DNA from 2 places in the Pelosinus baikalensis genome. Region 1 is predicted to be linked to the other one. Evidence: riboswitches for the same ligand, from Rfam matches in the RefSeq annotation. Region 1 holds a riboswitch; the other holds the start of a gene.

Region 1 (7,400 bases):
GAAGCCGTTTCTAACAAATCGTACATTGGACTAGGAGGTCATTATATGAAGAAATATTGTATGCCTATCATACTTCTTATCCTTTTCACCTTTTCTTTTACACTGATCATGCCTACAACGCTTGCTATGGCGGCTTCGCCTTTGAATACAGTCACGCAAACATCCTCTTCAAATTCAAAGAACAGCAGTTCTTCCTTTAATCTTCTTAATGTTCTAATTGGCATGTTATTAGGAAATTTATTAGGAAAGAACAATACATCTGAAAATCCTAACGTTAACATTAAGCCAGTGCCATTTCAAGGAACGGATAGCAATTCAACAACTAGTTCCTCAAAAGGAGATGCAATTATTGCTACCGCGAAAACCTATATGGGAGTTCCTTATGTTTTTGGCGGAGAATCTCCCACTTCAGGACTTGACTGTTCTAGCTTTACACAACTTGTTATGAAGAAAAATGGAATTACCCTTCCTCGGACAGCAGCCGAACAATACAATCAAGGTACTGCTGTAGATAAAGAGGATTTACAAATTGGTGACTTAGTATTTTTCACCACCTATAAACCTGGAGCATCTCATGTAGGGTTTTATATGGGTGATCAACAATTTATTCACGCAAGTTCGGCAGCGAAACAAGTAACGATCAGCTCTTTAGATGAGGCTTATTACACTGAACATTATATCGGATCACGCCGCTATATTAAGTAAGACAAACCCTCAAAGTAAATTCCGTACCACATAAACATGGTGCGGAATTTACTTTTTCATTTAACAGCGATTTGGCTAGGAACTCTGTTGCCTTTTGCCATAGGTGTCTTCCAAGACATTACACTTTATAACCTCTTTTTTTGCCGGTATAATGGTCCATTGTTATTTTGTACACAACTGTTTGATCTTTTGCTTTTTCAATATAAACATCACCTTCGGGCACAAAGTTAATACTATATTTCTGTACAAAACCTTTCAGGATTTTTCCCTTTTCGTCCTTTTCTTCTACTCTACTGACCGTCCCAAATACGACCACACTTTCATAATCAGTAGAAAACTGTTCTGGCACAACATTCGTTCTTCCCACCACAGTAAAACATATTTTAGAATTCAAAGCAATATTTTCTAATTTATGACCGTCCAAAGCACAATGAAAATAGATATAATTGTTACTAACTACATAGTTTAGCGGTATCGCATAAGGCTGTCCATCACGATCAACAGTCGCTAAAATACCATAACTGCTTTGAGATAGGAGATCATAGGCTTCTCCCTGTTCCATTTTTCGATCCTTTCTTCGCATATCCATTATGCTTATCACCCCAAAAATTTTATTTATCTAACTTTCCTTTATAAAGGCGAGACGGAAGAGCAGAGTAAGATCAACGATCCGATGGTAACTCTTCTTTTACATCACTAACTAATAAATAGACTCCACCTTTATGAGGAATTAGAGGATGCTCTTGTATATCAATATGTTTTACGATTCTAAAACCATTGCGTTCATAGGTTCTTCTAGCAACAGTATTATCAGCCATAACCATTAAACTCAATTGGCTGTATCCATTCTCTCGCGCTCTTTGTTTTGTTAATGTAATCAGCTTACTGCCGATACCCGTACCGCGGAATTCTTCATCTACATAGATAGAATCTAAGAACCAGCTATTATCTACCTTTGAATTATAAAACTCTTTTAAAACTTCTAGTCGATCACTAGGGAAAAAACTTCTGGTACTATCAGTAATGCCATGGAATTTAGATGAATAGGAATAAACAATTCCTATGATATCACCTTGATACTCTGCAACCGTTGCATTTTCATAAGAATCAGTACCTTGTTTCTCTTCTATCGACTTTCCCATCACTTCGGTTCTTGTATGTGGACCTAATAAATCGTGAAAGAGAAATTCCATAATTCCACCTGAGGCACGATCGATTCCTTCAGCAATTTTTAAACTATCCTCCAGCTTTCCTGTGCGATATAATATTTCTTCCATAATCACATATCTCTCCAATCTAGAATAGTATCATACTTCTATAAGAATTCATAAAGAAGCCCAATATCCATTATTATATTGGATATCATTATACAATATTTTGATAATACAAGAAAGAGGCATTTGGCAGCTCGCTAGCGAGCTGCCAAATGCCTCTTTCTTGTATTATCAAAATATTGTATAATGATATCCAATATAATAATGGATATTGGGCTTCTTTATGAATTCTTATAGAAGTATGATACTATTCTAGATTGGAGAGATATGTGATTATGGAAGAAATATTATATCGCACAGGAAAGCTGGAGGATAGTTTAAAAATTGCTGAAGGAATCGATCGTGCCTCAGGTGGAATTATGGAATTTCTCTTTCACGATTTATTAGGTCCACATACAAGAACCGAAGTGATGGGAAAGTCGATAGAAGAGAAACAAGGTACTGATTCTTATGAAAATGCAACGGTTGCAGAGTATCAAGGTGATATCATAGGAATTGTTTATTCCTATTCATCTAAATTCCATGGCATTACTGATAGTACCAGAAGTTTTTTCCCTAGTGATCGACTAGAAGTTTTAAAAGAGTTTTATAATTCAAAGGTAGATAATAGCTGGTTCTTAGATTCTATCTATGTAGATGAAGAATTCCGCGGTACGGGTATCGGCAGTAAGCTGATTACATTAACAAAACAAAGAGCGCGAGAGAATGGATACAGCCAATTGAGTTTAATGGTTATGGCTGATAATACTGTTGCTAGAAGAACCTATGAACGCAATGGTTTTAGAATCGTAAAACATATTGATATACAAGAGCATCCTCTAATTCCTCATAAAGGTGGAGTCTATTTATTAGTTAGTGATGTAAAAGAAGAGTTACCATCGGATCGTTGATCTTACTCTGCTCTTCCGTCTCGCCTTTATAAAGGAAAGTTAGATAAATAAAATTTTTGGGGTGATAAGCATAATGGATATGCGAAGAAAGGATCGAAAAATGGAACAGGGAGAAGCCTATGATCTCCTATCTCAAAGCAGTTATGGTATTTTAGCGACTGTTGATCGTGATGGACAGCCTTATGCGATACCGCTAAACTATGTAGTTAGTAACAATTATATCTATTTTCATTGTGCTTTGGACGGTCATAAATTAGAAAATATTGCTTTGAATTCTAAAATATGTTTTACTGTGGTGGGAAGAACGAATGTTGTGCCAGAACAGTTTTCTACTGATTATGAAAGTGTGGTCGTATTTGGGACGGTCAGTAGAGTAGAAGAAAAGGACGAAAAGGGAAAAATCCTGAAAGGTTTTGTACAGAAATATAGTATTAACTTTGTGCCCGAAGGTGATGTTTATATTGAAAAAGCAAAAGATCAAACAGTTGTGTACAAAATAACAATGGACCATTATACCGGCAAAAAAAGAGGTTATAAAGTGTAATGTCTTGGAAGACACCTATGGCAAAAGGCAACAGAGTTCCTAGCCAAATCGCTGTTAAATGAAAAAGTAAATTCCGCACCATGTTTATGTGGTACGGAATTTACTTTGAGGGTTTGTCTTACTTAATATAGCGGCGTGATCCGATATAATGTTCAGTGTAATAAGCCTCATCTAAAGAGCTGATCGTTACTTGTTTCGCTGCCGAACTTGCGTGAATAAATTGTTGATCACCCATATAAAACCCTACATGAGATGCTCCAGGTTTATAGGTGGTGAAAAATACTAAGTCACCAATTTGTAAATCCTCTTTATCTACAGCAGTACCTTGATTGTATTGTTCGGCTGCTGTCCGAGGAAGGGTAATTCCATTTTTCTTCATAACAAGTTGTGTAAAGCTAGAACAGTCAAGTCCTGAAGTGGGAGATTCTCCGCCAAAAACATAAGGAACTCCCATATAGGTTTTCGCGGTAGCAATAATTGCATCTCCTTTTGAGGAACTAGTTGTTGAATTGCTATCCGTTCCTTGAAATGGCACTGGCTTAATGTTAACGTTAGGATTTTCAGATGTATTGTTCTTTCCTAATAAATTTCCTAATAACATGCCAATTAGAACATTAAGAAGATTAAAGGAAGAACTGCTGTTCTTTGAATTTGAAGAGGATGTTTGCGTGACTGTATTCAAAGGCGAAGCCGCCATAGCAAGCGTTGTAGGCATGATCAGTGTAAAAGAAAAGGTGAAAAGGATAAGAAGTATGATAGGCATACAATATTTCTTCATATAATGACCTCCTAGTCCAATGTACGATTTGTTAGAAACGGCTTCAGGAGTTAATAATCTCTAAATTATTAATCAACTGGCAACGTTACTGACTAGAATAATGATACTAGAGAATATGTATTATGTAAACAGGAAATATCTACAATTGGATTAGGATGAGAGGGATTTGGAGGATTTTACAGATGATTATGATTGCTGGGCTAGGTCGTTCAAATAATTTAGTTATCGGATAATTGTTGTAGACTTTCTACTGAAGAATGAATTACAATAATAAGGTATGAATCCTATTATACATAGTAGTGATTGGGGCAAGGAGGAGGAATCATATTGCGAAAATTTATCCTTGTATATAATCCAATATCAGGTGATGCTAGTTTTAAATTTAAATTGGACAATGTAATTGAGGCTTTTCAAAAAGAAGATTGTATCATAATTCCCCTCAGGGTTAGCAATGAGCAAGAGAGTGATGCTTTTATCATGCTGGTAAAAGAAATTGCTGTAGATGGTATTATCGTATCCGGTGGGGATGGTACCATCCATAGTGTAATAAATAATATGCTCAGACAGGAAATAGACCTGCCCCTAGGTATTATTCCAAGTGGTACATCTAACGATTTTGCAGCGTATTTGCAGTTAGATAAAAATATTGATACTTGTGTAGAGACAATTACAAAGGGACAGCGTAAGAGAATTGATGTAGGTAAAGTCAATGATGAATACTTTTTCAATGTTGCTAGTGCTGGATTGATGACATCAGTAGCTCATAATGCAGATAGTATGCTGAAAAACACGTTGGGGAAAATTGCATATTATTTAAAGGGACTTGGAGAATTACCTAATTTTAAAGCATTAAAAATGCGAATTATTACAGAACAGCAAATCATTGAGGAAGATATTTTTTTATTTTTAATAATGAATAGTGGTACTGTTGGCGGATTTCCTAATTTGGTACCTCATGCTAAAATTGATGATGGAAAATTGGACGTACTTATTGTGAAAAAGTGTAATCTGCCTGAATTAATGAGTTTGTTTATTAGCTTTTTAAAAGGTATTCACTGTAATAGTAAATATGTTACTTGTCTACAGGCGGAAACTATTTATATAGAATGTGCTGAAGAAGTAGAAAGCGACTTAGATGGAGAACTGGGTCCCAAGCTGCCTCTTAGCGTTACGATACTACCCAGAAAGATTGAAGTTTTCTGTTCCTAGTCAAGAAAGTATATAGACCCCTTTGTGTCCTTTGCGTCTTTGTGGTTCAATTCGTTTTATATGTTTTATTCGCTGAGTTGATTAACAAAATTAAAACTAAAATCGCTAAAAGGCATTAAAAGTGTAAATGGAATATTGACCACATAGAATACCATATGGTATAATCTTAAAAATGAATAAGCTCTTATCGAGAGTGGTCGAGGGACTGGCCCGATGACACCCAGCAACCGGCAGTAATGCAGTGGTGCTAATTCCAGCAGGATGAGAATCCTGACAGATAAGAGGAAGATGGTTGCTTTAAATAAACCTCTTTCCTCGGAAAGGGGTTTATTTAATTTAAAAAAAATAAAGATTCAGGAGGTATTTATGAAACAAAATTCAAAAATTGTGCATATTGGGGTCTGTACAGATGAAAAAACGGGAGCAATAAGCACTCCTGTATATCAATCAGCAACGTTTCGTCATCCCGCTCTTGGTGAGAGCACGGGGTTTGATTATACTCGTAGCCAGAACCCAACAAGAAAAGTATTAGAAGAAGGGATTGCTACACTGGAAAATGGTGCAGTCGGTTTGGCATTTGCTTCGGGGATGGCTGCGATTACGGCTATATTAATGTTGTATAAGACCGGAGATCACTTGGTGGTTGTAGAAGACTGCTATGGTGGTACATATCGGGTCATTGATAAAATATTTAGTAATTTTGGCTTAACAGTAAGTTTTGTAGATGGCAGTAACATAGAAGAAGTTGCACAGAGTATTACACCTGCTACTAAAGCAATATTGGTAGAAACACCTACCAATCCGTTAATGAAGATTGTCGATATTCGTGCTATTGTAAAATTAGTCAAAGGAAACAATATTCAAGTTATCGTTGATAATACGTTCTTAACACCATATTTTCAACGTCCCTTAGATTTGGGAGCTGATGTGGTAATTCACAGTGGCAGTAAGTATTTAGCGGGTCATAACGACTTGGTCTGCGGATTAGTTGTTGCTCGGGATGCCGATTTAGGTGCCTCGATACGTTACATCCAAAATTCAACAGGAGGAATTTTGGGACCTAATGATAGTTGGCTATTGATTCGCAGTATGAAAACATTGGCATTGCGGATGGAAAAGCATAATGAAAACTCGCAAACTATTGCGCAGTGGCTGACTCGTCATCCCAAAGTTGTTAAGGTGTACTACCCAGGATTAGCTGATCATCAAGGCAAAGATATACATGATAGTCAATCATCTGGTTATGGCGGTATGCTGTCTTTTGTAGTAGATCATCCGGAAAGGGTTAAGCAAGTACTGCGTAAAGTACAAATGATTCGCTTTGCAGAAAGCCTTGGTGGAGTAGAATCTCTGATCACTTTACCGGCGGTTCAAACTCATGCTGACGTGCCGATTGAGGTTCGTGAACGTTTGGGAATATCCGATTGTTTATTACGCTTATCAATCGGAATTGAAGATGCCAATGATATCATTAATGACTTAGAACAAGCATTAGCAGATTAAAACCCATCGTTATAGAAAAAAAGTACTAGTCATAGAATCTTTAAGAGGTGAATAAGGTGAAAGAGAAAGATTTTGCTACAAAATTATTGCATGTCGGAGTGGAAATAGATGCCCATACGGGAGCGGTGAGTACACCGATCTATCAGGTTTCCACTTTTCATCAGAATATTGATCAGCCACAAGAATATGAATATTCTCGGTCGGGTAATCCCACACGTAAGGCGCTGGAAACAACTATCGCTGAATTAGAAGAGGGAATTGCCGGTTTTGCATTTGCCTCTGGTATTGCTGCTGTTTCAACTGCACTATTATTATTTCAGCAGGGAGATCATATCTTGGCACCGAAGGATGTGTATGGCGGTACCTATCGCTTGTTAAGCAAGGTGTGTGGTAAATGGGGAATTGACCATACGTTTGTTGATACTACCGATTTAAAAGAAATTGAAAAAGCTGTAAAAAGCAATACAAAGGCGATCGTATTGGAAAGTCCATCAAAT
Region 2 (7,400 bases), on a different contig from region 1:
TATTTCTTTTAATACTTTGTCACCAGCTTTTCTAATTTCCATACAGTTATAATACCCTCCTACCTTGGATAAATCCTGCACAAATTTTATCATAGAACTATACAAAAATCCACGCCTATACTAAACAAATTATTCTACATGATACTAACAGGTTCCACATCAATCATAACATCTGGACGTATGGTTAATCCCATAGATGTTATGTGAGTCCTCACACTAGTGAGATCCTTTGCTTTTATAATAATGTTCATACGAAATATATCATTGACTTTAGCAATCGGAGCGGGAAACGGCCCTATTATTTCTACAGTCTTACTTTCCGCCATTAAACTTCGCAATTCTTTGATTATTTGATCAGCCTGGCTGCGAGCCATACTTTCTTCTTTAGCCTGAACAGTTAATTTTATGATTTGTCCATAAGGTGGATAACAAAGCGCTTTACGATACACAATCTCAGCTTCATAAAAACTTTGATAATCCTGATTAGCTCCTGCCTGTACTGCATAGTGTTCAGGATTATACGTCTGTACTACGACTTTTCCTGCTTTATCACCGCGACCTGCACGACCTGCTGCCTGAGTTAGCAACGCATATACACGCTCCGCTGCTCTAAAATCCGGTAAATTTAAGATACTATCAGCTGCTATAATGCCAACGGCCGTCACGTTTTTCACGTCATGCCCTTTAGCCACCATCTGTGTCCCCAGTAAAAGATCATATTCTCCTTTAGCAAATGCCTCTAAAATACGATCATAGGCCATTCTTCCACCTGTTGTATCCTGATCCATTCGCACTACACGAATATGGGGAAACAATGTTACTATTTCCTCTTGTAGCTTTTGTGTGCCGGTTCCAAAAAACCGAATATAGCGGCTATTACATTCAGGGCAAATATCCGGAACCGTTTCAATACACTGACAATAGTGACACTTCAGCTTCTTCCCTACAGAATGATACACAAGAGAAATATCGCAATGCTTACAACGTACAATATGTCCACATTCCCGACACATGACGAAGGTAGCATAACCACGACGATTCAGTAAAATAATAGCTTGTTCTCCACGACTTATAGTCTCTTGCAGCAGTTCTTGTAAGGGAAGTGATATGACACTTCGTCTCTTCTTACGCAATTCTTCCCGCATATCAACGATAGTGACTGCAGGCAAATTTGCATTAGCAATGCGCTTTGACATAAGCAACAAGGTATGTTGACTCATTTGAGTCTGAAAATAAGTCTCAATTGCTGGCGTAGCGCTGCCCATAATGACCACCGCTCCAGACAAAGTCGCTCTTGTAATAGCGACTTGTCTTGTATGATAACGAGGTGTTTCTTCTTGTTTGTACGTAAATTCATGTTCTTCATCCATAATAATAATACCGAGATCTGGCAAGGGCGCAAAAATGGCAGAACGTGCACCAATTACAATACCAGCTTGCTTGCCTCGAAGTCGCTGCCAAGCATCATAACGTTCGCCAGTAGACAATTTACTATGCATTACAACAACATCATCACCAAATCTAGCTTTAAATCTTGAGACAATTTGGCTAGTAAGAGCAATCTCAGGAACAAGAACAATGGCTTGGCGATTCTTTTGACGCGCAGCCGCTACCGCTTCAATATACACCTGTGTCTTTCCACTGCCAGTAATACCATGCAGTAAAAACGATTGAAACTCCTTTGCTTCCATCTTTGGCATAATTTTTTCTAATGCTTGCTGCTGCTCTACTGTTAATGATATATTATTCCTTACTTTACATATATCCGCATAACTATCACGTACCACTTGAACTTTTTCAAGTTTTATAAGACCGTCCTGTACTAATTTTTTTACAGTGTCATGGCTGGTATTACTCTTTTTCAATTCATCAGATGCCAATTGCCCGTGATCTATCAAGTATTGCAGCAAACGGCATTGTGCTGGCTTTTTTGCCAACTTGTTAATTTGCTCTCGAGTTGCTTCGGCATCCATTAGTAAACTCATTACCGTTTTATAACGGTGTGTACCCATTTTTTTGGCAATTGATTCAGCGACTATGATCTTATTCCTCACTAAGTATCTTATCGCTTTTAAAACGCTTGGGCCAAATTTCTTTTCCAGCTTAACGGAAAGAATAGGGCTGTGCATCTCTATATATGACAGTACTTGGCTATATTCTGGATATTTAGCAGATAAGGCAACTAGTGTTGTTTCTGTGTCCACTTCCATCTCGATAGAATAAGCAACAACACTTTTCACACCCGATTTTCCTGGAATAAATAAACGCATGGCATCTACTAAATTACAAAGATAATATTCACTAATCCATCTAGCTGTATGCATCATATGCTCATCAAACCATTTGTCATTATCTAATATATCGATAATTGACTTTAACTCAATACTATTCGAGTCTTCCTCTATTATAATATCAATAATAAAACCTTCTAATTTACGATTACCAAAAGGTACTAAAACACGCCATCCTGCATCAACATAATCCAAATGTTCAGGAATGCTATAAGAAAAAGCTTTATTAATATTTTTAGTTGTAATGTTTATTAAAACTTGAGCAATACGTTGCATATTTACCACCATTCGCTATTAAATAGTCTTTTAAAGGTATTCCTTTTAGAGGATTCAGCTTGCCTATTTATATCTTAACACGATTTTGTAGCATATAACTGATTTTTACCTTCATAATTATCATAAAATTAAAAAGAGGGAAGCTCATTGTTCCCTCTTTTTTGGCTATAGCATATACAATTCCCATGAAATTCAGAAAAATCCTGCTAAAACAGCTAACGTCCCAATTATAGATTAGCCTCTTTACGAAGCGTTTCTGCTTTATCGGTCCTTTCCCATGGTAAATCCACATCCGTACGACCAAAATGCCCATAAGCCGCTGTTTGGCGGTAGATAGGGCGACGTAAATCTAACGCTTTAATAATACCAGCCGGACGCAAATCGAAATGCTTTTTAATAAGCTCAGCAATTACATCTTCATCCACCTTAGCAGTCCCAAAAGTTTCTACCATAATCGATACTGGATGAGCCATACCAATAGCATAGGCTAGCTGAATTTCACATTTATCTGCCAATCCTGCTGCAACAACATTCTTAGCTACGTAACGTGCAGCATAAGCTGCAGAGCGGTCAACTTTGGTACAATCTTTACCAGAGAAAGCACCACCACCATGACGAGCCATTCCGCCATAGGTATCAACAATTATTTTTCGACCAGTCAAACCAGCATCACCTTGTGGTCCACCGATTACAAAACGACCTGTCGGATTGATATAGTATTTGGTTTTCTCATCTAATAATTCTGCTGGAACAATAGGAGCAATTACTTTCTCAATCAGATCTTTTTCAATGGTTGCCAGTTCAACTTCAGGGCCATGCTGAGTCGATATAACAATGGTATCAACGCGAAGGGGTTTACCGTCTTCGTATTCTACTGTAACTTGAGTTTTACCATCAGGACGCAGATAACTTACTTCCTCATTTTTGCGCACCTCTGCTAAACGACGAGCCAATTTATGAGCTAGAGCGATTGTTAATGGCATGTATTCAGGAGTTTCATTGGTAGCATAACCAAACATCATTCCTTGGTCACCAGCCCCAATGGATTCAATTTCGTCCATTTGACCTCGTTTGGCCTCTAAAGACTTATCAACGCCTAAAGCAATATCAGCTGATTGTTCTCCAATGGAAACCAGCACACCGCATGTATCTCCATCAAAACCATATTTTGCACGTGTATAACCAATTTCTTTCACCGTGTCACGTACAATTTTTGGGATATCCACATAACAACTTGTAGTGATTTCACCAACTACATGTACTTGCCCTGTCGTAATAAGAGTTTCACAAGCTACACGTCCCATTGGATCTTTTGCCATGATTGCATCTAATACACTATCTGAAATTTGATCTGCTATTTTATCTGGATGGCCTTCAGTAACTGATTCTGATGTAAATAAAACTCTCTTTTTTTTCACAAATCATACCCCCATTTATTAATAAACAATAAAAAACACCCATAGGGAGGGTGTTACACTCTCCCATCTTGCGGATTATTCCGCAGGAATTGGCACCGTTTTGGATTCCAAATGGTTGCCGCGGTTTCATTGGGCCAATCCCTCCACCAACTCTTGATGAGCATATCATATAAAATTGTATCAAATTAAATACTAATGTAAAATAATAAAAAAATCAACCTATTTTCGACATTCTGCGAGAATTTTATCCAAAATAATGTTTGCCATGTGTTCTTTGGACATTTTGGATAACTCTTCAATCCGCCCATCACGGTATAACACCTTCGCTATATTGTGATCTGCATTAAACCCAACGCCTGGAACAGATACATCATTAGCAATAATCATATCCAGATTTTTTTTTGCTAGTTTCTCTTGAGCATGGAGAACCAGCTGCTGAGTTTCCGCAGCAAAGCCAATTAGCATCTGCTGTTTTTTCAACTGACCAAGTTCTAATAATATATCAGGGTTTCTTTCTAACACAAGCTGTAATGTATCGCCAGTCTTCTTAATTTTGTGTTCTGCAGTACTTTGTGGACGATAATCGGCTACAGCAGCAGCTTTGATTACAATGTCACTCTCATTATAATGCGCCAATACAGCAGTCCTCATATCTGATGCGGCTTCTACATATTCGACTTTAATTCCGCAGGCAACTTTTAAATTGGTAGGTCCTGATATTAACGTAACAGTTGCTCCTCTTGCAGCAGCAGCACTTGCTAAAGCATATCCCATCTTCCCGCTAGAGCGATTGCCAATATATCTTACAGGATCAATCGCTTCTTTCGTACCACCAGCCGTAATCAAGACTTTTTTACCTGCAAAATCATTTTGGGCAACTATCAACTGATGGACTTTTTCTAAAATCACTTTAGAATCAGGTAAGCGTCCTATTCCCTCTACACCACATGCTAACATCCCGCTCTCTGGTATCATAAAATGATATCCTAACTCTGTTAAACTACTGATATTTTTTTGAACGATCGGATTTAAATACATATTGGTATTCATAGCTGGAACAAATAAAACCGGGGCCGTTGTTGCCATTACCGTAGTTGTTAACATATCATCGGCAATACCATTTGCTATTTTACCAATCATATTGCCTGTGGCAGGCGCTAATATGAATAAATCTGCTCTACTTGCTAAGGCAATGTGCTCAACATTCCAATTGGTAGTTTCAGCCCACATATCAACAACAACTGGCTGTCCACTTATTTCACGAAAAGTCAACGGCGTAACAAAGTTAGCCGCTGACTGAGTCATGATAACATATATATTTGCACCTTGCTTTTTTAATTGACTTACAAGGTCTACTATTTTATAAGCAGCGATGCCGCCAGCAACACCAACTACAATATTTTTTCCTTTCAACATGGAAACCTCCTATTTTATACCACTTTTGGTCCGTTCATAGGAAATTTTATCTTGCGCAACTTCTTCTAAAGCAATCGTCACCTGTTTATTGGATTTACTCTCAACTAAAGAAGTCGCCCCATCCATAATCTCACGAGCCCGTTTTGCCGCAAGTACTACTAAAGTGTATTTACTATCAACTTTAGTAACTAATACATCTAATGATGGATATATCATAGTAGTCCCCCTAATTTTTATTTATTTAATATTCGTTAAAATTTCTTTTACTATATTACAATTTCGTACTACTTGACACTTTTCGGCTGTAATAATTGCAGCCACTTTATTCGTTGCCACTTGTACCTTATCATTGACTACTACATAATTATAATTATGTACATATGACAATTCATTATTAGCACAACTTAACCTATTTTTGATTACATCTAAGCTATCTGTCCCTCGTTTATGTATGCGATTAGCCAATTCATCTAAAGATGGCGGTGCTATATAGACAAATACACCTTGCGGAAATTTCCTTTTAATCTGCGTAGCTCCCTGTGCATCAATTTCTAAGACAACATCCTTGCCATCATTTAGTAATTTTTTTACTTGACGACAGGGTGTTCCATAAAAGTTCCCATAAACCTCAGCCCACTCTAAGAGTTCATCATCTTGAATCATATTCTGAAACTCGTCATGAGATACAAACCAATAGTTAACTCCATGTTCCTCTCCAACACGGGCTTTGCGTGTAGTAGCCGATATAGAATAATGTAACTCAGGATAAGTACGCAGCAATTCTTGACAAATTGTCCCCTTACCTGCTCCCGATGGACCAGATAACACAAGTAAAATTCCTTCTTTTGCCACAACTGCTACTCCTTTCATTTTCTGCTATTCTGCAGTGTCTTCACTCGTTTCTTTACTGGCAAGACGATGCGCTACCGTTTCTGGTTGCACAGCGGATAAAATAACATGATCACTATCGGTTATGATCACGGCTCGGGTACGGCGTCCATAAGTTGCATCAATCAACATTCCCCGATCACGAGCCTCTTGGATAATCCTTTTAATCGGCGCAGATTCAGGACTCACAATCGAAATAATTCGATTAGCAGACACAATGTTACCAAACCCAATATTAATAAGTTTAATTTCCACAAAAAATCCCCCTTACGTTTGTATCCCAGTTTATCTTTATATTACTCTATGTTTTGAATTTGCTCTCTGACCTTCTCAATTTCACTTTTAATTTCGACTACGATATTAGCAACATTAAAATCATTGGCTTTAGAGGCAATTGTATTGGTTTCACGGTTAATTTCCTGCACAATAAAATCTAATTTCCTGCCAACTGCATCATCGGCGTTCAATGCAGCCCGAAATTGAGTTAAATGACTTTTTAAACGTACTAACTCTTCTGTAATACTGGTGCGATCCGCAAATAAAGCCGTTTCTTGTAGTAACCGACCAGCATCAGGTTCTTCACCGATCGTAGCCAGCAATTCTCGCATGCGACCTAGTATTTTCTCTTTATATTCAACCAAAACCTGCGGCGCACGTTTTTCTACTGCAGTGATATAGGATTCAATATCCGTAATGCGCAAGACTAAGTCCTGCTGAATGTTTCGCCCTTCCGCTAAACGCATACTCATGAGATTAGTAAGTGCCATCTTAACTGCCTGGTTTAGCTTCGGCCACAAGATTAAAACATCTTCCGTTACTTCTTCAACCTTAATCACATCTGGGAATTTAGCAATCTGCTGAATATTATCATTTACTGATATAGAAAATAAATCCCCTAAATCTTTTAAAGCTTTATTATAGGCTATTGCTAACTCTTTGTCAATTCGCACAGCCTTTTTCTTTTGCCCATATTCATCCATCGTTATAAAAACATCAATCCGGCCTCTTACTAGCAGGCTTGACACACTGCGCCGGATTTTATCTTCAAGTGGCCCCAGATTTTTCGGCATCCGGATAACAATTTCATTGTAACGATGATTTACTGCTTTAA

The links. A riboswitch is a leader RNA that binds a small molecule or an ion and turns the genes downstream of it on or off. The one in region 1 is predicted to bind S-adenosylmethionine.
Region 2: linked by a shared signal. The riboswitch ahead of metK (methionine adenosyltransferase) and the one ahead of LMF89_RS07355 (trans-sulfuration enzyme family protein) in region 1 are both predicted to bind S-adenosylmethionine.

Annotation. Positions count from the first base shown of each region.
Region 1 covers NZ_JAJHJB010000007.1:73,998-81,397, forward strand. Annotated here, with positions in the region: gene LMF89_RS07390 (C40 family peptidase) at 46-705, shown strand; gene LMF89_RS07385 (pyridoxamine 5'-phosphate oxidase family protein) at 824-1,294, opposite strand; gene LMF89_RS07380 (GNAT family N-acetyltransferase) at 1,368-1,982, opposite strand; gene LMF89_RS07375 (GNAT family N-acetyltransferase) at 2,255-2,869, shown strand; gene LMF89_RS07370 (pyridoxamine 5'-phosphate oxidase family protein) at 2,943-3,413, shown strand; gene LMF89_RS07365 (C40 family peptidase) at 3,532-4,191, opposite strand; gene LMF89_RS07360 (diacylglycerol/lipid kinase family protein) at 4,519-5,400, shown strand; SAM riboswitch class I at 5,582-5,684, shown strand; gene LMF89_RS07355 (trans-sulfuration enzyme family protein) at 5,767-6,903, shown strand; gene LMF89_RS07350 (trans-sulfuration enzyme family protein) at 6,960-7,400, shown strand, end outside.
Region 2 covers NZ_JAJHJB010000006.1:113,534-120,933, reverse strand. Annotated here, with positions in the region: gene def (peptide deformylase) at 1-93, opposite strand, end outside; gene priA (primosomal protein N') at 135-2,567, opposite strand; gene metK (methionine adenosyltransferase) at 2,795-3,985, opposite strand; SAM riboswitch class I at 4,046-4,148, opposite strand; gene coaBC (bifunctional phosphopantothenoylcysteine decarboxylase/phosphopantothenate--cysteine ligase CoaBC) at 4,205-5,401, opposite strand; gene rpoZ (DNA-directed RNA polymerase subunit omega) at 5,411-5,617, opposite strand; gene gmk (guanylate kinase) at 5,639-6,253, opposite strand; gene remA (extracellular matrix/biofilm regulator RemA) at 6,278-6,544, opposite strand; gene LMF89_RS06650 (YicC/YloC family endoribonuclease) at 6,586-7,400, opposite strand, start outside.